Regions from separate parts of the Bradyrhizobium elkanii USDA 76 genome, predicted to be linked through region 3. Evidence: predicted binding sites of a transcription regulator. Region 3 holds the regulator's gene; each other region holds the start of a gene.
What was found. Region 3 encodes LexA, which represses DNA repair genes until DNA is damaged. Its sites were predicted from a motif close to TGTTCNNNNTGTGTTCNG; they were not measured.
Positions count from the first base shown of each region.

Region 1: recA (recombinase RecA) is a predicted target of LexA. The motif match lies at 2,645-2,662, and genes of this name have one in related genera.
Region 2: uvrA (excinuclease ABC subunit UvrA) is a predicted target of LexA. The motif match lies at 2,328-2,345, and genes of this name have one in related genera.
Region 4: JEY66_RS10945 (PA0069 family radical SAM protein) is a predicted target of LexA. The motif match lies at 3,361-3,378, and genes of this name have one in related genera.

Region 1 is NZ_CP066356.1:3,708,257-3,713,564, reverse strand. Features, by position in the region: gene JEY66_RS17895 (acyl-CoA thioesterase) at 1-269, shown strand, start outside; gene JEY66_RS17890 (hypothetical protein) at 287-1,270, opposite strand; gene recA (recombinase RecA) at 1,452-2,540, opposite strand; gene JEY66_RS17880 (hypothetical protein) at 3,237-3,458, opposite strand; partial or broken gene JEY66_RS17875 (IS1 family transposase) at 3,463-3,948, shown strand; gene JEY66_RS17870 (hypothetical protein) at 4,135-4,638, opposite strand.
Region 2 is NZ_CP066356.1:5,006,097-5,011,404, reverse strand. Features, by position in the region: gene uvrA (excinuclease ABC subunit UvrA) at 1-2,240, opposite strand, end outside; gene JEY66_RS24425 (outer membrane protein) at 2,591-3,250, opposite strand; gene JEY66_RS24420 (outer membrane protein) at 3,507-4,253, opposite strand; gene JEY66_RS24415 (single-stranded DNA-binding protein) at 4,701-5,192, shown strand.
Region 3 is NZ_CP066356.1:4,634,490-4,639,797, forward strand. Features, by position in the region: gene JEY66_RS22495 (ComEC/Rec2 family competence protein) at 1-1,192, shown strand, start outside; gene JEY66_RS22500 (hypothetical protein) at 1,189-1,416, opposite strand; gene JEY66_RS22505 (hypothetical protein) at 1,562-1,990, opposite strand; gene lexA (transcriptional repressor LexA) at 2,247-2,951, opposite strand; gene JEY66_RS22515 (molybdopterin molybdotransferase MoeA) at 3,195-4,406, opposite strand; gene JEY66_RS22520 (HAD family hydrolase) at 4,409-5,059, opposite strand.
Region 4 is NZ_CP066356.1:2,268,362-2,273,669, reverse strand. Features, by position in the region: gene JEY66_RS10960 (glycosyltransferase family 39 protein) at 1-444, opposite strand, end outside; gene JEY66_RS10955 (ribonuclease HII) at 721-1,497, opposite strand; gene JEY66_RS10950 (VOC family protein) at 1,590-2,036, opposite strand; gene JEY66_RS10945 (PA0069 family radical SAM protein) at 2,161-3,339, opposite strand; gene JEY66_RS10940 (glycosyltransferase family protein) at 3,504-4,073, shown strand; gene JEY66_RS10935 (bifunctional helix-turn-helix transcriptional regulator/GNAT family N-acetyltransferase) at 4,162-5,103, shown strand; gene moaB (molybdenum cofactor biosynthesis protein B) at 5,257-5,308, opposite strand, start outside.

The DNA of each region.
Region 1 (5,308 bases), 930 kb from region 3:
TCGACTTTCACACCGTGAAGTCGGTCGTCGAATACAAGGCGCCGATCCGGTTCGACGAGGACATCGAGGTCTGCGTACGGGTCGCGCGGATCGGCCGTTCCTCGATCAACCTTGCGCTCGCGATCTTTGCCAAGGGCTCCGATGACCTGCGCGCCACTGGCGAGATCATCTGGGTCGCGACCGATCAGAAGACCCATCAGTCGGTCGCGGTGACCGAGGATTTGCGGGCACTGATCGCGAGCCGCGAAAAGGCGCTGGCGCGGCAATAGGCGGGTAAGAGCCAGCGCTACAGCTTCCGCAGCGACTGGTTCCAGCGCCAAAGGTTGTCGTTGGTGAGGTGCGTGCCGCCCCACCAGCGATTGATCGGATTGTGGTCGGTGAAGTCCGCCTTGTGAGCAAGCACCGCCTTGCCAAACTCCGTCACCGACAAGCGGCTTCGCTGGAAGGCCTCCAGGCGACGTCGCGCATTATCCGGGTCGATGGAGCGCAAGCCATCGTCGAGCCCGGCAATCGCCGGTCGCGGACCATGCGCAAGGCCTTCGAGCAGCCTGCCGATTTCCATGTCGTTAAAGACGCCACGCTGGCGAAAGCCGCGGAGGTAGAACAGCGCGTTCGTCCCCATGAACCCGGCGGCGACCAGTTCAAGCAACCGCATCTCGGTCGCGCCCAGTCCGGATCGGCTCGATGGTAGATCACGAAGCAGATCAAGCAGCGCCGGCCTCAGCAAGGGAAACCCGCTCAGGTCGCGATGCACCACATCGAAACACGCCTCCGGCGTTGTCGCCTGGTACGCCTGCCAACACGCGCTCGCGATCTCGAGGTCCGCAGATCGGACATTGACAAGCGGCACCTGGTCCCAGCCACGCCACGTCTCGTGCATCGTCAACAGATCGAATGCGACAAGCCGCAATTTCAACTTGTCGACCATCGCCGGGTAAGCCCGGAAATGATCGAGCATCCAGATCAGCTGCAGCTGATCATCCGGGCCCGGATCGAACCAAAGCTCGATCACTTCGTAAGGGTCGCAAAATTCGATCAGTGCAAGATCCCTGCGCGCCCTGGCATCCTGAGATCCCTGGCCCCACGCGCTCCAGTGCGACCAGTGTCCGACTGGATTCTTGTCCGACCGCGACCCGAAATACGCCTCGAGTTCTCCTGGCGACGGCAGCGGTCCACCGACAAAGCGAAAGGCAGATGTAACAGCGACTTCGGCAAACCCCGAACGTGCCAGGGTGAGGCCGGACGGACTGGTCAGGATCAGGCGTTTCATCGGCCTAACTCTCTCGACGACACACAAAACCAAACGGGCGCCGAGGACGTCGGCAACTCAACGTCCTCAGCGCCCGCTTGCAGCGAAGTCATGTGATCGTTTGAGCATGATCTCCGCGCAAACGCTTCGCGTTTGTCGCGAGGGAAAACCGCTTCGCACTTTTCCGGATCATGCTTGAGCCTTACTCCTCCGTCGGCTCCTCGCCTTCGGCGTCGCGCTCGGGCGTGCCGGCGAGGATCTGCTCGGAGATCAGGCCGGAGTTCTGCCGGATCGCGGCCTCGATCTTGGCGGTGATGTCGGGATTCGCCTTCAGGAACGCCTTGGAATTCTCGCGGCCCTGGCCGAGCCGCTGGCTGTCATAGGAGAACCAGGCGCCGGACTTCTCGACGATGCCGGCCTTGACGCCGAGGTCGAGGATCTCGCCCATCTTGGAAACGCCCTCGCCGTACATGATGTCGAACTCGACCTGCTTGAAGGGCGGCGCCAGCTTGTTCTTCACCACCTTGACGCGGGTGGTGTTGCCGACCACCTCGTCGCGCTCCTTGATCGCGCCGATGCGGCGGATGTCGAGGCGGACCGAGGCGTAGAATTTCAGCGCGTTGCCGCCGGTGGTGGTCTCCGGCGAACCGTACATCACGCCGATCTTCATGCGGATCTGGTTGATGAAGATCACCATGGTGTGGGACTTGTTGATCGAGGCGGTGAGCTTGCGCAGCGCCTGGCTCATCAGGCGCGCCTGCAGGCCCGGCAGCGCATCGCCCATCTCGCCCTCGAGCTCGGCCTTCGGCACCAGCGCCGCGACCGAATCGACCACCAGCACGTCGACCGCGCCGGAGCGCACCAGCGTGTCGCAGATCTCCAGCGCCTGCTCGCCGGTGTCCGGCTGCGAGATCAGGAGCTCGTCGATGTTGACGCCGAGCTTGCGCGCATAGACCGGGTCGAGCGCGTGTTCAGCGTCGATGAAGGCACAAATGCCGCCCTTCTTCTGACCTTCCGCCACCGTGTGCAGCGCCAGCGTGGTCTTGCCCGACGATTCCGGCCCGTAGATTTCGACGACGCGCCCCTTCGGCAGGCCACCGACGCCAAGGGCGATATCGAGCCCGAGCGATCCCGACGACACCGTCTCGACATCCATCGAACGGTCGTTCTTGCCGAGCTTCATCACCGAGCCCTTGCCGAACTGGCGCTCGATCTGGGAGAGCGCGGCTGAGAGGGCCTTGGACTTGTCCATGGAGGATCCTTCGACGATACGCAGTGCGGTGGCGGACATTTGGGATGTGCTCCTTATGGCGGGGATTCGCTAGCGGGAAAACGGGGCGATCAGATCAGGCGGAATGCGTTGTTGATAGGAACCTTTGTACCACGTTTGTTCCATGTTCGCAATATGTTCTTTCAGGCAAGGAGGTACTGGCCTGTTTCCATCCCTAGTGGCCTGCTTTGAAATTTCGAGTGGCCTAGTTTGGATTTAACCCTGCGGCAACCAAGGGTTGGCCGATGTTCTCGGTAGGACTACTGAGGCTGTTATTGGATGTTCTAGCCCCATCAGTTCCCATGGGACGCCATTTGTTCTTGACCCAAATCAGCTAAGCGATTTCTGCAGTTCGTTCCTAGTTAGCGCGGCTTGTATGCCGAGATGACTTGGCGGAATTCGTCGTCATCATCGACGGTCAATAAACCAACGACCATCCAGCCTGCGCACAAGCCGAGAACCATCAGCGCCATTTTTAGCCACGGTCTCATAAAGGCTAATATGCCCGAAAACCAGGCATTTACCACCCCACGGCGCCTTGCCGTGGCACAAATTGCACTAGCGGCCATCCAACATTCAGGAATAGGATTTCAACCCCAAACGCAGGGGTTGTGTCATGAGCAGTGACCTACCTTTTAGGGCGCTCATCGTGGCGCTCGGGCTGAGCCCCATCGCAATAATGGCTATCGCCCTATTGATGTGAAAACGGAGGCCGCCTCAGTTGGCGGCCTCTTTCTTTTTCAGGAACGTTTTGACAGCATTGATCATGTTGATCATCTCGTCGGCATCTTCCTGTGACGTGATGTCGAACGTGCCAGTAATTCGACCTTGGCCGAACGCAACCTTAAACGGCTCAGAGGGCGCGGGCTTAGGGGCCAGCGTGCGCAGCATGTCCCCTAGAAACCGGTCAGGCTGCGGCACCTCTTGCGCAGTTTCCATGCTACCCTATCGCATGGCGATCCGCGACGCCTTTGGCGACAGCGCCTCGCATGGCGTGATCGTAAAGACCTACTCGGTAACGCACCTCGTAAAGGAAGCGCAGGGCCGTTACTCCCCGGCCGCCGTAGTAGCTGTAGATCGTGAGGTAGTATCCGGTGATCCGGATCAGTACGTTTCGACCAGCTACGTTGAGCGGCAGAACCTTTCGCTGCGCATGTCGTCGCGCCGCTTCACTCGCCTCACCAACGGCTTTTCAAAGAAGCTGGAAAACCATATTGCAGCCGTCGCGCTGTACGTCTGCCACTACAATCTCTGCCGCACCCACGAAGCCCTGCGCACGACGCCAGCGAAGGCGCTGGGCGTGACGGAGAAGGCATGGAGCGTTGCGCAGCTTGTGGACGCTGCACTCTCTGTGACCCCCGTGCTCCCCACCGAGACGCCTCCGGATCGGCGTCGGAAGTTCACGGTAATTCAGGGCGGTCGGTCATAGTTGCTGCGCAGCTACTTGGCAGCTTCTTTGGCTGCCAAGTAGTCGTCAATAATTTTCTTTGTATATTGATCTTTACCTCGCTCCGCCTTCATCACTTTCTCTAATTCCCAGACACATGATCCTATCCAAACGCCGTCTTTGAACATCCAATGAGCCGCAGAGTGGAGGACCAATTCCTCTTTCTCCTCAAAGAAGCGCATCCAGCTCAGCAATGTTTGCGACGCCGAGAGTTTTTAGCTCCTTGAACATGCCGTATGCGAGTGTCTCACCGGGTCTAATGTGGGTGCGCGCCATTTTCGCGATGGCTTTATCGAGTCGATCAACCCGCTCACTAGTTCGCATGTATGAGCCAACGGATTCGACGCTAAGCGAAATCGGCAATGGACGCGCAAGCTTTGTTGGCTCACTAGTTATTTCGGCCCCTGCGAGCTTATAGAGATCGGCCGGCGCCTTGATCAGTCTTATCGCAAAAATCGCAAACCATGTGACGACAAAGGCGAAGAAGCCAGTCACCAGCGCGTCGAGATAGGCGCTCCCGGTCATCGAGGCGCCTGAACCCGATGCAATAAATTGCAGCATGGCGGCAACCGGCGGGACGCCAAAAAACCACGACCAGTTGTTCGCAAATGCGACCGTGCCCTTAAGCGCATGTGCTGCGCAGCGGCGCCAAAACCGAATCGTCTCTCCCATCCGCTAGTCCCCCACAACCCTCTGCGGCTAGTTGTGGCAGACAAGGGCCGGTCTGATCCAGATCGGTCAAACACGGGTGGCCTATTTCGCATCTGCGAATGGCCTATTTCGGCCAGTACCGGCAAGGAGGTGCCGGCCCGCTTCCATCCACAACGGCCTGCTTTGATTTTTGGAGTGGCCTGGTTTGGGTTTAACCCCGTCGCAACCAAGGGTTAGCCGATGTTCTCGGCAGGACTACTGAGGAGGCTCTCAGATGTTCTGGCCCCATAACTTCCTGCGGGTCGCGATCTGTTCTCGCGGAATGTTTACTGGAACAATCGATCCAGCAATGCCTCTAATTGAGAGCTTCCAGCCAGACAGGTAGCCCCCCGACTGCTGGAGGAAAACCCGCCTCCGGGACGGGTTGGCGGCCCCCTGTTGGGGCCGTTTAAAATTCCGTAGTTCTCCGGCCAAGAACAAAGTTCCGGGCCGTACGACACGCCTCGCGCCCGAAGTTCCCCTGACAATCAACAAGTTAACCTGACAGGCTCGACCGCGTCAGATAACGGCTGGCACAATCTGCATACTACCTTCGTACCCCTCCTGAGCCCTGGAAAAACTCCGTAGCGTTCGACGGAAGACTCGGGTTCCGCCAGTGTTCATAACATTGGCCTGCTCATCCAACGCGGAT
Region 2 (5,308 bases), 370 kb from region 3:
GTGAAGGCGCCGGTATAGGTCGCGGGGTTGGAACGCGGCGTGCGGCCGATCGGCGACTGGTCGATGTCGATGATCTTGTCGATGTGCTCGAGGCCCTCGATGCGGTCGTGCGGCGCGGCGCCTTCGCTGGCGTTGTTGAGCTTGCGGGCGATGGCGCGGTACAGCGTGTCGATCAGCAGCGTCGACTTGCCGCCGCCGGACACGCCGGTGACGCAGGTGAACAGGCCGAGCGGAATCTCGGCCGAGACGTTCTTGAGGTTATTGCCGCGGGCGTTGACGACCTTGATGGTGCGCCGGTGGTTCGGCGGCCGCCGGTCGGGCACGGGGACCGAAAGCTCGCCGGTCAGATACTTGCCGGTCAGCGATTTCGGGTTGCGCATGATCTGGTCGGGCGTGCCCTCGGCGACGATGTGGCCGCCATGCATGCCGGCGCCGGGCCCGATATCGAGCACGTAATCGGCAAGGCGGATGGCGTCCTCGTCATGCTCGACCACGACCACGGTATTGCCGAGGTCGCGCAGCCGCTTCAGCGTGTCGAGCAGGCGGGCATTGTCGCGCTGGTGCAGGCCGATCGACGGCTCGTCCAGCACATAGAGCACGCCGGTGAGGCCCGAGCCGATCTGCGAGGCGAGGCGGATGCGCTGGCTCTCGCCGCCCGACAACGTGCCGGACGAGCGCGACAGCGTCAGGTAGTTCAGGCCGACGTCGAGCAGGAAGGTCAGGCGCTCGCGGATCTCCTTGAGGATGCGCGTCGCGATCTCGTTCTGCTGGGCGTTCAGCGCCTCCGGCACCGTCTCGAACCATTCGCCGGCGCGCTTCACCGAGAGCTCCGAGATCTCGCCGATATGCTTGCCGCCGATCTTGACGCACAGCGCCTCCGGCTTCAGCCGGTGGCCGTTGCAGCCGGCGCAAGGCACGTCGGAGAAATACTTGCCGAGCTCCTCGCGCGCCCACTCGCTCTCAGTCTCGCGGTAGCGGCGGTTGATGTTGGTGATGACGCCCTCGAACGGCTTCTTGGTGTCGTAGGAGCGGACGCCGTCCTCATAGGAGAACTTGATCTCGTCGTCGCCGGAGCCGTGCAGCAGCGCGTTCTGGACCTTCTTGGTGAGGTCCTTCCACTTGGTGTCGAGCGTGAACTTGTAGTGCTTGCCGAGCGCGGTCAGGGTCTGGATGTAATAGGGCGAGGACGATTTCGCCCAAGGCGCGATCACGCCCTTGCGCAAGGTCAGCTCCTTGTCGGGGATGACGAGGTCCTCGTCGATATGCTGCTCGACGCCGAGGCCGCCGCAGGCCGGGCAAGCGCCATAGGGGTTGTTGAACGAGAACAGGCGCGGCTCGATCTCGGGGATCGTGAAGCCGGAGACCGGACAGGCGAATTTCTCCGAGAACAGGATGCGCTCGGGACCGCTCTTGTCGTGGATCTTCGCGGTCTTCTTCTTGTCCTCTTTCTTGTCGTCCTGCGCGGCCGCCGCCGGCGCGTCGGCGTATTCGATCACGGCGAGGCCCTCGGCGAGCTTCAGCGCGGTCTCAAAGCTTTCCGCGAGGCGCTGGGCGAGGTCGGGACGCACCACGATGCGATCGACCACGACGTCGATGTCGTGCGGGAATTTCTTGTCGAGCGCGGGCGCCTCGGACAGTTCGTAGAAGGTGCCGTCGATCTTGACGCGCTGAAAGCCCTTCTTGAGATACTCGGCGAGCTCCTTCTTGTACTCGCCCTTGCGGCCGCGCACGACCGGCGCCAGCAGGTAGAGGCGGGTGCCTTCCGGCAGCGCCAGCACGCGGTCGACCATCTGCGAGACGATCTGGCTCTCGATCGGCAGGCCGGTGGCCGGCGAATAGGGCACGCCGACGCGCGCCCACAGCAGGCGCATGTAGTCGTAGATCTCGGTGACGGTGCCGACGGTCGAGCGCGGGTTCTTCGACGTCGTCTTCTGCTCGATCGAGATCGCCGGCGACAGGCCGTCGATCTGGTCGACATCCGGCTTCTGCATCATCTCGAGGAACTGGCGCGCATAGGCCGACAGCGATTCGACGTAGCGGCGCTGGCCCTCGGCATAGATGGTGTCGAACGCGAGCGACGACTTGCCGGAGCCGGACAGGCCGGTGAACACCACGAGCTTGTCGCGGGGAATCTCGACGTCGATGTTCTTCAGATTGTGTTCGCGCGCGCCACGGATCGTGATGGCGCGCGATGAGGAGCCGGCGTTCTGTTGGCGCTTCGCCTTGAGCACTTCATCCATAGCGACAGTTCCGGGCGCATGCTTGGGCGCCTTTTGGGCGCGCATCGCCGGTGATGCCGGGACCTTGCGCCGATGGGGTGTGAAGACTGGAACGTAGGAAGAACGGCCAACAATTTCCAGTGCTGAGTTGCGTCCATCAACGGATAGTTTGCCTGATGGCAGCAGCCGTCAGCAGCGCCGGTTCCGCCAGAGCATTTTGCCGTTCCGATCGAATCGGAACGGGGGCTCCTGATTCCTGCTTTGGCGCGTTTTCTTGACGCGAACCGGAATCCACCTCGCTCAAAAACGCTCTTACGCAAAAAGGCCGGCGCGAGGCCGGCCTTTCCGCGCGATCTGATCGCAGATCGATCTTAGTACCTGGCGACGATCGGGCCGCCGAAGTGATAGTTGACGCCGAACTGGGCGCTGTGCAGCTCGAGCGTGCCGGAGGGCACGCCGAAATAGTTTTCGCTGTCGAGGCTGCGATACAGGTATTCGCCCTTGATCGACCACTGCGGCGCGATGAACGCTTCGACGCCGGCGCCGACGGTCCAGCCGGAGTGGAAGTTGCTCTGCGAGGCGGTGACGCCGAGCGCGGTGACGCTGACCTCGTTGTTGACCCAAGCGTAGCCGCCGGTGCCGTAGAACAGCACCTTGTCGACGGCGAAGCCGAAGCGGCCGCGCACGGTGCCGAGCGAGTCGATCTTGCTCCGGGCGGTAACGCCCAGCGTCGAGACCGACGCGTCGATGTCAGCGCCTGCAGCGTCGACCTCAAGGCCGTACACGATGTTGCCGGCCTGCCAGTTGTAGCCGATCGTGCCGCCGCCGAAGCCGCCTTCCATGCTCGGGGTGCCGGAGTTCTCGCTGGCGTAGCCGCCGAAGCCGCCGACGTAGAAGCCGGTCCAGTTGTAGATCGCGGCCGGCGGCGGAGCCTTCACGTAAGGCGCGCGCGCCGCCATGTCGGCGGCCATCGCCGGTGCAAAAGCGCTCAGTGCAAACATGCCGGCCGAGGCCAGCAAAACAGTCCTCATTTTCAAAGTCCCAGTCCCATTTTCTTGTTGTCCCTTCAGAGATATTGAAGAGAGCGTCACAGCAGTGTCGCGTGACGTGCTGGTGCTTCTACAGAGAAATGCCGGAACGTGTGTATCCGCGAAACCACAACGCACCGAAAACGGCCCCGGTGAAGTGCGCGTGCACACGCAACGAAAAAGCCGGCGCACAAACAGGCACAAACAAAAAGGCCGGCGCGAGGCCGGCCTTTCGTCTGGATCAATCGGCCTGGCGCGATCAGTAGCGCGCGACGACCGGGCCACCCCACTTGTAGTTCACGCGGACGGTGACGAGGTCGACGTCCTGGCGATCACGGATGGTGCTGTTCAGCGTGCCGTTGGGGGCGATCAGGTTGTAGGTCTTGTCCTGCATGAACAGGTGGTCGTATTCGATGCCTGCGGTCCAGTTCGGCGCGAAGCCGACTTCGATGCCGGCGCCGACAGTGCCGCCCCAACGGGTGTCGCTGGCGCTGCCGACCAGCACGCCGGTCGGGGTGAAGTAGGTGTTGAAGCGGTTGTCGGTCAGCGCCGCGCCGCCCTTGGCATAGAGCAGCACGTTGTTGACGGCGTAACCGATCTGGCCGGTGAACAGGCCGAACGCGTCGATCTTGGACTGGTTGGTGAACAGGCCCGGGAAGATCGCGCTGCCGTTGCTGCCCTTCAGGTCAGCCCAGTCGCCCTGCGCTTCAAGGCCGAACACCCAGGCGCCGGCCTGCCAGCGATAGCCGATCTGGCCACCGGCGACGCCGCCCGTTGCGTCATGGCAACCGTCCGAGGCGAGGAAGATGCCGGCCGGGAGCTGGTCCCAGCAATTGTGACTCGAGCCCCAGCCGCCGTTGGCGCCGATGTAGAAGCCGGTCCAGTCATAGATCGGGGCAACCACCGGCGGCGGCGCCTTGGTGTAGGGGCGCGCAGCGAGATCGGCGGCCGCGGCAGGCGCAGCAAACGCAATCAGAGCAACCGTACCGAGCAAAAACTTCTTCATTATCAGTCCCCCAATTCCCCGATCGGCTTCCAAACGGTCCCGAAGCACGATCCCAGACGCGAGCGCCCGCGCCACGGCTGGAGCTATACGCTGATTCAACCGGAAACGCCGTCTCCCAAATGCAACACTCCCGGAAGAAGTAACGATAAGGCAAGGTGCTGATTTGTTTGTTGTTTTTCTAAATCTCGTTGCCGGGTGTCGGCCGGTGCCGAGATCGACTGCCGCTCGGTCGGCACTGGCCGTTTCTACGGCTGGTTGTGCGAACAAAACTGGAACAATTCCGGATGCGATGCTATATCTTGAATATCGTGGATAACCGGCGTGAGGGCAAAGGCGGCGAGCCGGCACCGGCGTATAGGGTCATCCACGACGCCTGCGACGTAAGTGGCGAAGGTTGAGAGTGGCGGCCGATGTCCGGACGCCCGGTTTTTGAGTGGAGATGATGCGATGGCAGGAAGCGTGAACAAGGTGATCCTGGTGGGAAATCTCGGCAAGGATCCGGAAATCCGGCGGACGCAGGACGGCCGTCCGATCGCAAACCTTTCCATCGCCACCTCGGAAACCTGGCGCGACAAGGGCACCGGCGAGCGCAAGGAAAAGACCGAGTGGCACCGCGTCGTGATCTTCAACGAGGGCCTCTGCAAGGTCGCCGAGCAGTATCTGAAGAAGGGCGCCAAGGTGTACATCGAGGGTCAGCTGCAGACCCGCAAATGGACCGACCAGAGCGGCGTCGAGAAGTACTCGACCGAAGTCGTGCTGCAGGGCTTCAACTCCAACCTCACCATGCTCGACGGGCGGGGCGGCGGAGGCGGCAGCTTCTCTGATGATGCCGGCAGCGATTTCGGCTCGTCCGGACCGGTCAGCTCGGCGCCGCGCCGCGCCGTCGCCGCGGGTGGCGGCAGCCGCAACAGCGACATGGACGACGACATCCCGTTCTGAGGAGCGGTCGCGCTTCCATCCATTCCGTCAGGCGCCGTTCCGTGAAGATCATTCTCCGGAACGGTTGATGCGATCCGGAGCAGCAATTTCCTCGTGTGGAATATGAGGATAACCCG
Region 3 (5,308 bases):
CATGACCGCCGTGGTGCTGCTCGCCGTGATCGTCGACCGCCGCGCGATCACCTTCCGCACGCTGGCGGTGGCGGCGCTGATCGTGCTCGCGATCGCGCCGGAGGCGCTGGTGCATCCGAGCTTCCAGATGTCGTTTGCCGCGACGCTCGGGCTGGTGGCGCTGGTGCAGATCGGGCTGCCGAACCTATTCGCGTCGCCCGACCATTCGGCGACCGCGCGGGTTGCGCTGTGGGGCGGGCGCGAGCTCACCATGCTGATGCTGGCCTCGCTGGTGGCGGGGCTGGCGACGACGCCCTACGCCGCGTTCCACTTCCACCGCGTGACGCCCTACGGGCTGCTCGCCAACCTCGCGGCGATGCCTGTCGTGTCGGCGGTCGTGATGCCGGCCGGCCTGCTGGGCCTCGTCGCCATGCCGTTCGGCTTCGACGGCGTGTTCTGGGCGATCATGGGTCTTGGCATCGACTGGATGATCCTGGTGACGCAATGGGTCGCCGCACTCCCGGGCGCGGTCGGCCGCATGGCGGCGTTCGGGATCGGGCCGCTGATTGCAGCGAGTGCCGGCATCATCCTGCTCGGGCTGCTGCGTACGCCGCTGCGCTGGTCGGGCGCGGTTCTGCTGCTGGTGGCCTCGGTCTGGGCGCTCAGGGTGCCGCAGCCGGACGTGCTGGTCTCCGGCGACGGCCGCAACGTCGCGGTGCGCGGCGGTGACGGGCGGCTGCATTTGATGCACAGCGCCAAGGATGCGTTCCTGGTCAAGGAGTGGCTGGCGGCGGACGCCGACGCGCGGACCGCCACCGATGCGTCGCTCGGCGACGGCGTCTCCTGCGATGCCGGCGGCTGCGTGACCCAGGGACTAGGCGGCGCCTTCGTCGCGCTGGCGACCCGGCCGGAGGCGCTGGCGGACGACTGCGAGCGCGCAGGCTTGATCGTGACGGCGCGGGCGGCGCCGCGGGGCTGCACGGCGTCGGTGATCGATGCCGAGCGGCTGCGGCGCCACGGCGCGCTGGTACTGCGGCGGACCAGGGACGGCTACGCCGTCGATGCCGTCAAGCCCGGCGGGATCGACCGGCCGTGGTCGCCGGCGGTTCCCGGCGACGGCGAGAGCGAGACGACGCTGCGCGCAGCCGCCGCCGCACCGCGGCCTGCCGTGGATGCGACGCCGGCCGAGTCCGATCTGCAGGGCGATGACTAGCGGTGGTCCGGCGAGGGGGCGCTCGGCAGCTCGAACAGGCCGAGATGGTATTCGTCGGAGTCGGGGCCGGCGTCGGGCTTCTTGACGAGGGTGAAGGAAGCCTCGGGAAATTGCTCCCAGACTCTCAGGTCGTCGGCCGTCACCGTCAGCCAACCGAACCGGAACATGTAGCGGCCCGGTTCCGTGACGCGTCCAGCCTTTTGCCATGTGACCTTATCGACCACCGCGCACGTCCTCCGTGCCCGATGATGCGCCAAGGCGCCGGCTGACGCAAATTTCCTCGTGCGCCCCGGAAGCGGAAGTCCGGGGGCGCCCGAAATTGCTTAGGTCATCCGCCGCCGAACAGCCCATTCCGCGGCGACGATGCGCTCAACCCAAAAACAGCGTTGCAAATGCGGAGGGCCGCCGCTCCACCACCTTCGGCTTCTGCTCGACCGGCGGATGCAGCGCCGGCAATTGCAGCACGCTGACGCGCTGTCCCTCGACCAGCTGGGTCACCAGCACATGGCTGCCGTCGGGGAATTCCACCGCGTCATGATGCCGATCGGGCACGTCGGGCTCGACTTCGTTGAACACGCCGACGCGATAGTTCAGCGTCTTGGTCCAGATCCAGCGGCTGTCGTAGCGAACGTTCTCGGCGAAAGCGAGCTCGGTGCCCGGCAGCATGCAGACCGCGACAGTGGGATCGTTTTCCGAAGCAAAACCGCGGGTCGACGTGCCGCGGAACGTCGTCGTGATCAGCGTCTCTCCGACAATGGCGGGGCGCGATGCCACGGCGTGCAGACTATAGTCACACATCGGATGGCTCCTCATTTCGAGGTAGCGACCCGTGCCTCTCTTGAGGCATTGGGGCCTCTACCAGAGTGGACGATAGCGAACGAGCTTCCGCTCGTTTCTGGGCGATTGTACGACTGGTCCGAGACCGACCCCGATCACAAACACGCGACGCTGCGCGAGAGGTATCGGAGCGCATCGGGCAGGCCGTACGCTACGCTATCATGCAAGGAACGATCCGACGTGTTGCTCGTTCCCGGCCGCCGCAAGTATTTGCAATTCAGTATTTGCGATACAGGCCGATCAGCTTGCCCTGGATGCGGACCCGGTTCGGCGGCAGGATGCGCACTTCATAGGCGGTGTTGGCCGGCTCGAGCGCGATCGATGCGCCGCGGCGGCGGAAGCGCTTCAGGGTGGCTTCCTCCTCGTCGATCAGCGCCACCACGATGTCGCCGGTATTGGCGACGTCGTTGCGCTGGATCAGCGCCATGTCGCCGTCGAGGATGCCGGCATCGACCATCGAGTCGCCGCGCACCTCGAGCGCATAGTGCTCGCCGGCGCCGAGCATGTCGGGCGGCACGCTGATGGTGTGGCTGCGGGTCTGCAGCGCCTCGATCGGCGTACCGGCGGCGATCCGGCCCATCACGGGGACCGCGACCGGACGGTTGCCGTCGTCCTCGGCGATCGGCGGCGTGCTGGCGCGCCGGCCGAGGGTGCCTTCGATGACGCTGGGCGTGAAGCCGCGTCGGCCGTTGCCGCCGCCGGCCGAGAGTTCGGGCAGCTTGATGACCTCAATGGCGCGGGCGCGGTTCGGCAGGCGGCGGATGAAGCCGCGCTCCTCCAGCGCAGTGATCAGGCGGTGGATACCGGACTTCGAGCGCAGGTCGAGCGCATCCTTCATCTCGTCGAAGGAGGGCGGTACGCCGGCCTCTTTCAGACGTTCATTGATGAAACGCAGAAGTTCGTACTGTTTGCGCGTGAGCATCTCGAGTATTCCCCCGGTTGATAGCGGCGTTCGATTCCGAGACTCTTCTGGTGGGGCCTGCAGGCGGGGCCTGACCTCAGGAGCATGTGCTCGTTGCACTTGCTTCCACGCGGCTTCCCGATTGTAGACACCAGTACTCGAAACAAATCATGAACGGACACTATATGTTCGATATGTGTTCCGCAACCACTTAATTTCCGGTGAACGGATCAGGCAACGCACGATCGGCGGGGCGTGAAAACCCTATTCGGGCAGCGTCAGGATCTCGCATTCGCTGCCTTTGACGGCCGCCGCCGCAAACGGCGGACGCACGAGAAGTGCCCGTGCCGCAGCGAGATTCGCGAGCAGCGACGAATCCTGCTGCGTCACCGGCGTTGCGATCAGCTTGCCGTCCTCGCGCGCTTCGAGACGCGCCCGCAGATAGTCCTCGCGCTGGTCGTTGGCGGCGAGGTCGCGGCCGAGCAGGGCGCTCGCGCGGCGATGATGAATCACTTTCCGGCCGCTCAGCGCCCGAATCAACGGCACCAGGAACAGGAAGGCGCAGACATAGGACGACACCGGATTGCCGGGCAGGCCGATCACCCGCATCGCGCCGAGCCGGCCATGCATCATCGGCTTGCCGGGCCGCATCGCGATCCGCCAGAACGCCATCTCGACGCCCTCGGCCTCCAGCGACCGCTTGACGAGATCGTGGTCGCCGACCGAGGCGCCGCCTGTCGTAATCAGGACATCGGCGCCGGCCTCGCGTGCCCGGCGGATGCCGGCCGTGGTCGCCTCCACCGTGTCGGCGGCAACGCCGAGGTCGACGGTCTCGGCGCCTTCGGCGCGCGCCAGCGCCCGCAGCGCGTAGCCGTTGGAATAGACGATCTGGCCGGGACGGGGCCGCGAGCCCGGCATCACCAGTTCGTCGCCGGTCGCCAGCACCGCGACCTTCGGGCGGCGGCGCACCGCAAGTTCCGGATAGTTCATGGCGGCCGCCAGCGACAGCGCGCGGTCGGACAGGTGGCTGCCGCCGGCGAGCAGCACCTCGCCCGCACGGAAATCGACCCCGGCCTGGCGGATGTGCCGCCCGACGCTGGCGGCCTCCGTGATCGTGATGTGGTCGCCGTCGACGGCGGTGTCTTCCTGGATGATCACCGCGTCGGCGCCATTGGGGATCACGCCGCCGGTGAAGATCCGCACCGCCTCGCCGGCGCCGACCGTCCGCCCGAACGGCCGGCCGGCGGCGACTTCGCCGATCACCTTGAGCCGGGCCTTTAGATCAGCCGCATCGGCGGCGCGCACCGCATAGCCGTCCATCGCCGACATCGGCTGCGGCGGCTGGGTGCGCAGCGCCGCGAGGTCGTGCGCCAGCGTGCGGTGGTAGGCGGCATCGAGCGCGACCATCTCCTCTGGCAGCGGTTCGGCGCCGGCGAGGACGGCGGACAGGGCATCGGCAACCGGCATCAGGGCCACGCTCAGAGCTCCTCAATTCCTAATGTCCAAATACCAAGTGCGGTCAAAGCCCTTGCCACGTCATCCGTCGATGTCACGTGGATAGCATGAAGGCCGCGCGCCCGTGCACCTTCGATATTGGCGGCCAGGTCGTCGAAGAACAGGATCCGCGACGCCGGGACGCCGATGGCTTTTACCACATGATCATAGGCCTCGGCGTCGGGTTTGCGGAAGCCGATGCTCGAGGACAGGAAGACGTTGCGGAAATGGCTGAGCAGCTCGGCATGGGTGACCGAGAAGTGCGCGACATGGGCCGGATTGGTGTTGGAGAAGGCGTAGAGCGGCATCCGCTCGGCGGCCGCCGCGAGCAGCGGGGCGATGCCCGGCATCTCGCCGGTGAAGATCGCATTCCAGCCCTCGAGGAACTGGGCGTCCGTGATGTCGATGCCGAGAGTCCGGCGCAGGCTTTCGAAGAACGCCGCGTCGTCGATCCGGCCGATCTCGTGATGCTTGAAACTGTCGTCGACGACAAATCGCGTGGCGAGCTCGGCGGGCGCACAGCCGGCGTGCTGCGCCCAGTGCGCCATCACCTTGTCAAAGTCGATGTCGAGCACGACGCGGCCGATATCGAACAGCAGCACGTCGACGGAGTTGGGAGAGAGTCGCGAGGTCATTGCGTGAAACCGTGTACGAGAATTGCGGGCAGGCGGCAATGTCCTCGATTTCAGTGACGGGTGTGTGGATTGTACGTGGCGTTGCATTCATCGCGAGACTGTTCCCGCGCACACCACCGTCGTCCCGGCGAAGGCCGGGACCCATCACCACCGGATTTGATCAGGAACGGGATCGTGGCCCCGGCGTCGCGCAACAATTGAGATTTGGGGTAATGGGTCCCTGTGTCTTGGAAGTGTGTCAGGATGAGG
Region 4 (5,308 bases), 2.4 Mb from region 3:
ATGCAGCAGCAGCAGCGCCCAGAGCGGGCGCGCCAGGATCAGCGGGCCGAACTCGACGCTCGGCGAGGAGAACACCACCACCGTCATCGACAGCAGCACCGCCAGCACGCCCTGCGGGCCGCCGACGATGGCGCGCGCCAGGGCGTAGAAGGCGATGAAGGTGACGATTTCGCAGACCTGCGCCAGGAGATAGACGCCGAACACGTGATTGCCGACGGCGCGGAAGGCGATGTCGGCGAGCCAGAACGCGAGCGGCGGCCCCATGTCGGTGCCGACCTGGTATTCGCGGCCGAAGGCGAGGATGGCGGCGAGGTTGCCGGGCGGGCTGCCGTAGAAGATGGCCGGCAGGAACAGCCAGATCGCGGCCTGCGCCAGCACCACGATCCAGACCACGAGGCGCGGCCGGGCGCGGATCAATTCGACAACCAGGGAGGTAAACCGCATGAAACGCCTGAAATGCCCCAGCCACCCCTATCAAGCGGCGCCATCTGATCCCGAGGGTTTTTGATAAACGGCGGCGGCGGTGGAGGCAACGGTGTCGCGCCAGACTGCACTGTAAAGTCAGTCTCCGCTGTCATCCCCCGCTTCCGCTGTCATCGCCCGCGAAAGCGCGTGATCCAGTACGCCGCGGCCTCTCGATCAAAAACGACTGCCTCTGGAATACTGGATCGCCCGCTTTCGCGGGCGATGACAGCGTCGCGTGGTTGGAGACGGTGCGCTTTACGCCGCTTCGGATGCCGCGGCTTCGCTTTCCGCGTCGACCGTGAACAGATCCGGCTCCGCCGCGACGGGGAAATGCTTCAGCCGCGCGGCGACGACGGGCGCGAAGAAGCTGCGGTGATGGCTGCTGGGGCCGAGCCGGTCGAGCGCCTCGAGATGCTCGGGGACCGCATAGCCCTTGTGCTGCTCGAAACCGTAGCCGGGACAATCCAGCGCCAGCGCGCACATCAGGCGATCGCGCGTCACCTTGGCAACGATCGAGGCCGCCGCGATCGAGGCCACGATGCCGTCGCCGCCGATCACGGCGTCGCAGTCGCAGGGCGTGGCGAGCTTGTCGCGGCCGTCGACGAAGACGTGCTTCGGCATCTCCGGCAGCGCATGCACGGCGCGCGCGAGCGCCCACAACGAGGCGCGCAGGATGTTGTCGCGGTCGATCCGCGCCCGTGACGCCACCGCGACCGAGAACGCCGATGTGGCGCAGATCTCCTCGAACAGTTCCTCGCGGCGCTCGACGGTCAGCCGCTTCGAATCATCGAGCCCCTTGGGAATCCGATTTGGGTCCAGCACCACGGCGGCGGCGACCACGGGACCCGCCAGCGGCCCGCGCCCGGCCTCGTCGCAGCCGGCGACCGGCCAGACGCCGCGCTTGATCAGCGCGCGCTCGCGCCGAAAGCTCGGCCGCGTCACCACGATGACGCGCTTGTCCGGCCTAGCCGGCCCGGCCGCTTTCTTCTTCGACGCGGTCTTTGGCGTGCCGCTGGACTTGTCCCGAATCATGCGGGGATCGTGATCAAGCCCGGCCCGTGGCGCAACCTGGAACCTGGCCCTTCCCCGTTATTCAATTCGCCGCTCTAATGGGGATCGGCGCTCTAATCGGGAATTGACACCCGGCGGTCGTCGCGAACCTCAAAGCCCGGCGCGCGCACCACCTCCCAGGCGTGGCCGTCGGGATCGCCGAAATAACCGCAATAGCCGCCATAGCTGGTCGGCTGCGCCGGTTTCAGCAGCCTGGCGCCTTTCGACAGCGCAAACGCCATCACACGATCGACCTCGGCGTCGTCGTTGCAGTTCCAGGCGATCGCGACGCCGCGGAACGCTGACGGCCGTGGCTGATCCGGCAGCCCGGCATCGGCAGCGAGCAGATGCCACGGGAACAGGCCGAGCACGGTGCCGCCGGTCTCGAAGAAGGCGACCTCCTCGCCGGTCGCGCGCATCTTCCTGGTGAAGCCGAGCGATTCATAAAAGCCGATGCTGGCGCGCATGTCGCTGACGCCGAGCGTGAGGACGGTGAAGCGCGCGGTCGGGGTGTTACTCATTGTTGCACTCGCTGTTTGACGTCTTCGTAGCCCGGATGAGGCGAAGTGCAATCCGGGAAGTCTTTGGCCAGGGGTCGACGAGCCCCGGATTTCGCTGCGCTCCATCCGGGCTACGCGCCCTCACCTAGAATAGACTGAGTTGCTGTCCGTTGCGCTTCGGCTTGGCGAAGTGATCGGTGGTCAGCTTGGTCCGCCGCTTGTTGAGGCCGAGCTTTTCGCAGGCGATCTCGAAGCGTCGGCCGATCATCCAGGCCATCGGGCCGGTGCCCTTCATCCTGGTGCCCCATTGCGAGTCGTAGTCGCGGCCGCCGCGCATGTCGCGGATCAGCGTGAAGACGTGACGGTAGCGGTCGGGATAGTTCGCCATCAGCCATTCGCGGAACAGATCGCGCACCTCGAGCGGCAGGCGCAGCAGCACGTAGCTCGCCTCCCTGGCGCCGGCATGTGCGGCGGCATCGAGGATACGCTCGATCTCAGAGTCGTTCAGCGCCGGGATCACGGGCGCGACCATCACCGTGGTCGGGATGCCGGCATCCGCGAGCCGCTTGATCGCCTCGAGCCGCTTCGGCGGGGTCGAGGCCCGCGGCTCCATGGTGCGGGCGAGTTTCGGGTCGAGCGTCGTCACCGAGAGCGCGACCTTGGCGAGATTGCGCTTGGCCATCCGCGCCAGGATGTCGATATCGCGCACGACCAGCGCCGATTTGGTGACGATGCCGACCGGATGGCCGGCGCGCTCGAGCACCTCGAGGATGCCGCGCATGATCTTCCGGTCGCGTTCGATCGGCTGATAAGGATCGGTGTTGGTGCCGATCGCGATCATCCGCGCCTCATAGTCCGGCGCCGCCAGTTCCTTCTCGAGCAGCGCGGGTGCGTCCGGCTTGGCGAACAGCTTCGATTCGAAGTCCAGCCCCGGCGACAGGCCGAGATAGGCGTGGGTCGGCCGCGCGAAGCAATAGACGCAGCCATGCTCGCAGCCACGATAGGGATTGATCGAGCGGTCGAAGCCGATATCGGGCGAGTCGTTTCGGGTGATCACCTTGCGCGAGGTGTCGAGCGCCACGCTGGTCGTGAACGGCGGCAAATCTTCGAGGCTTTGCCAGCCGTCATCGAAGGCGACGCGGGCCTCCGCCTCGTAGCGGCCGCTGGCGTTGGACTGCGCGCCGCGGCCGCGCCGCCGCTCGCGCTCGATCGCGACCGCAAGCTCGGGAAAAGGGGCCGGAATATGTGAAGGTGCACCCGCCGGGTTATCGGAGGGCGCCGTTACCGGCGGGTGCTTGAGGGCATGAGAGGATGCTCGGCTCATGCTTTGAAGCTAACACAGCCCGAGAACAAATCAAGAACATGAACGGAGAAATTCCACAGAACCTTGCTTCAAAATTCTGCAGGCGAACAGGCTGCTTTGAATATGACAAGGTGATAACACGGCCGGAGTTTCTCCATCGTTTGAGCCATCGAAGCCTCAAAATCATGCTGAGCGTGATCATTCCAACCGACGGCGTCGAGCGCACCGCGGTCGCAACCCTGGCGGCGCTGGTGCCGGGCGCGGCCGCGGGTGTCATCCGCGAAGTGCTGCTGGTCGATCGCAGCAACAGCGATGTGATGGAGCGCGTCGCCGACGTCGCCGGTTGCCGCTTCCTGCGTTTCGAGGGCACGCGCGCCGCGGCGCTTGCGGCAGGCGCGCGGCAGGCGCGGTCGCCCTGGCTGATGTTCCTGCATCCGGGCGCGGTGCTCGATGCCGGCTGGATCGAGGAAACCACCCAGTTCATCCAGATGGTGGCGGCAAGCGGCAAGGACCGCGCCGGCATCTTCCGCTACGCCCGCGCGCCCTACACCGACCCGGGCCTGCGCGACGGCCTCAAATTCGTCGCCCGGATGATCACCGGGCCCTCGGCCGAACAGGGCCTTTTGATCGCCCGCGAGCATTACGAGCGGATCGGCGGCTATCGGCCCGATGCCCGCCGCTCCGAGGCGCGCCTGCTGCGCCGGCTCGGCCGCTCCTCGCGCACCATGCTGCGCAGCCGGATCATGGTGGCATAAGGCGTCAAGCGAAGCGGCACTGTTCGCGTGAAGAAGGCGCACCAGAAAGCGCTTGCGGATTATTTGATTCCGTCAAATAATATCTTTGATGAAATCAAATTCCCATGATACCGCCCTCGAGAGCCAGGTCGCCGCGGTCCGCGGCTTCAGCCGGTTCTATACCCGCAAGCTCGGCATCATCGAGCCGAAGCTGTTGCATTCGACATTCACGCTGCAGGAAGCGCGGATCATCTACGAGCTCGCGCATCGCGAAAATTGCACCGCGACCGACTTGGTGCGCGATCTCGATCTCGATGCCGGCTTCGTCAGCCGCACGCTACAGGCGCTGCAAAAGCGCCAGATTGTGACGCGCAAGCCGTCGAAAGCCGACAAGCGCGTCAACGAGGTGGCGCTCACCGCCAAGGGCTGCACTGCTGCCGCCGACCTCGACCGCCGCTCGCGCAGCGAGGTCGGGGCGCTATTGAAGCAGATGGACGGCGACCGTCGCGCGGCGGTGGTGCGCGCGATGGGCACGATCGAGCAATCGCTGGAGCCTGCGGCCAGGAAGCCGGTCGGCTTCCTGCTGCGCAGCCATCGCGTCGGCGACATGGGCTGGGTGATCTCGCAACAGGGTCGCGTCTACGCGGAGGAGTATGGCTGGGACATCAGCTACGAGGCCTTGGTGGCCGAGATCTGCGCGCAGTTTCTGCGATCGTTCGATCCCGCCCGCGAGCATTGCTGGATCGCGGAGGTCGACGGCGAGCCGGTCGGCTCGGTCTTCCTGGTCAACGGCGGCGATGGGGTCGCCAAGCTGCGGCTGCTGGCGGTGGAGGACAAGGCGCGCGGGCTCGGTGTCGGCCGCGCGCTGGTGGAGCAGTGCATCCGCGCCGCACGCGAGATGGGCTACAAGAAGATGACGCTGTGGACCCAGAGCATCCTGGTCGCTGCGCGCGGCATCTACGCCCGCGCCGGCTTCCAGCGGGTCAAGGAAGAGAAGCACCACAGCTTTGGCGTCGATCTGGTCGGCGAGACCTGGGAGCTGGAGCTTTAGGACAGCCCCTCTCGTCATTCCCCGATGCGCAATTGCGCATCTGAGGGCATCGCGTAGCGATGAGCCCGGAATCCATCGGGCCACAGAACCTGCGGCAAAATGGATTCCGGACTCGTGCTTCGCACGCCCCGGAATGACGGGGATAGAGGGTGGCTACGCGCTCGAGCCCTTCGCCTTCGGGCGGCGCAGATGTTCATCGAGCCGC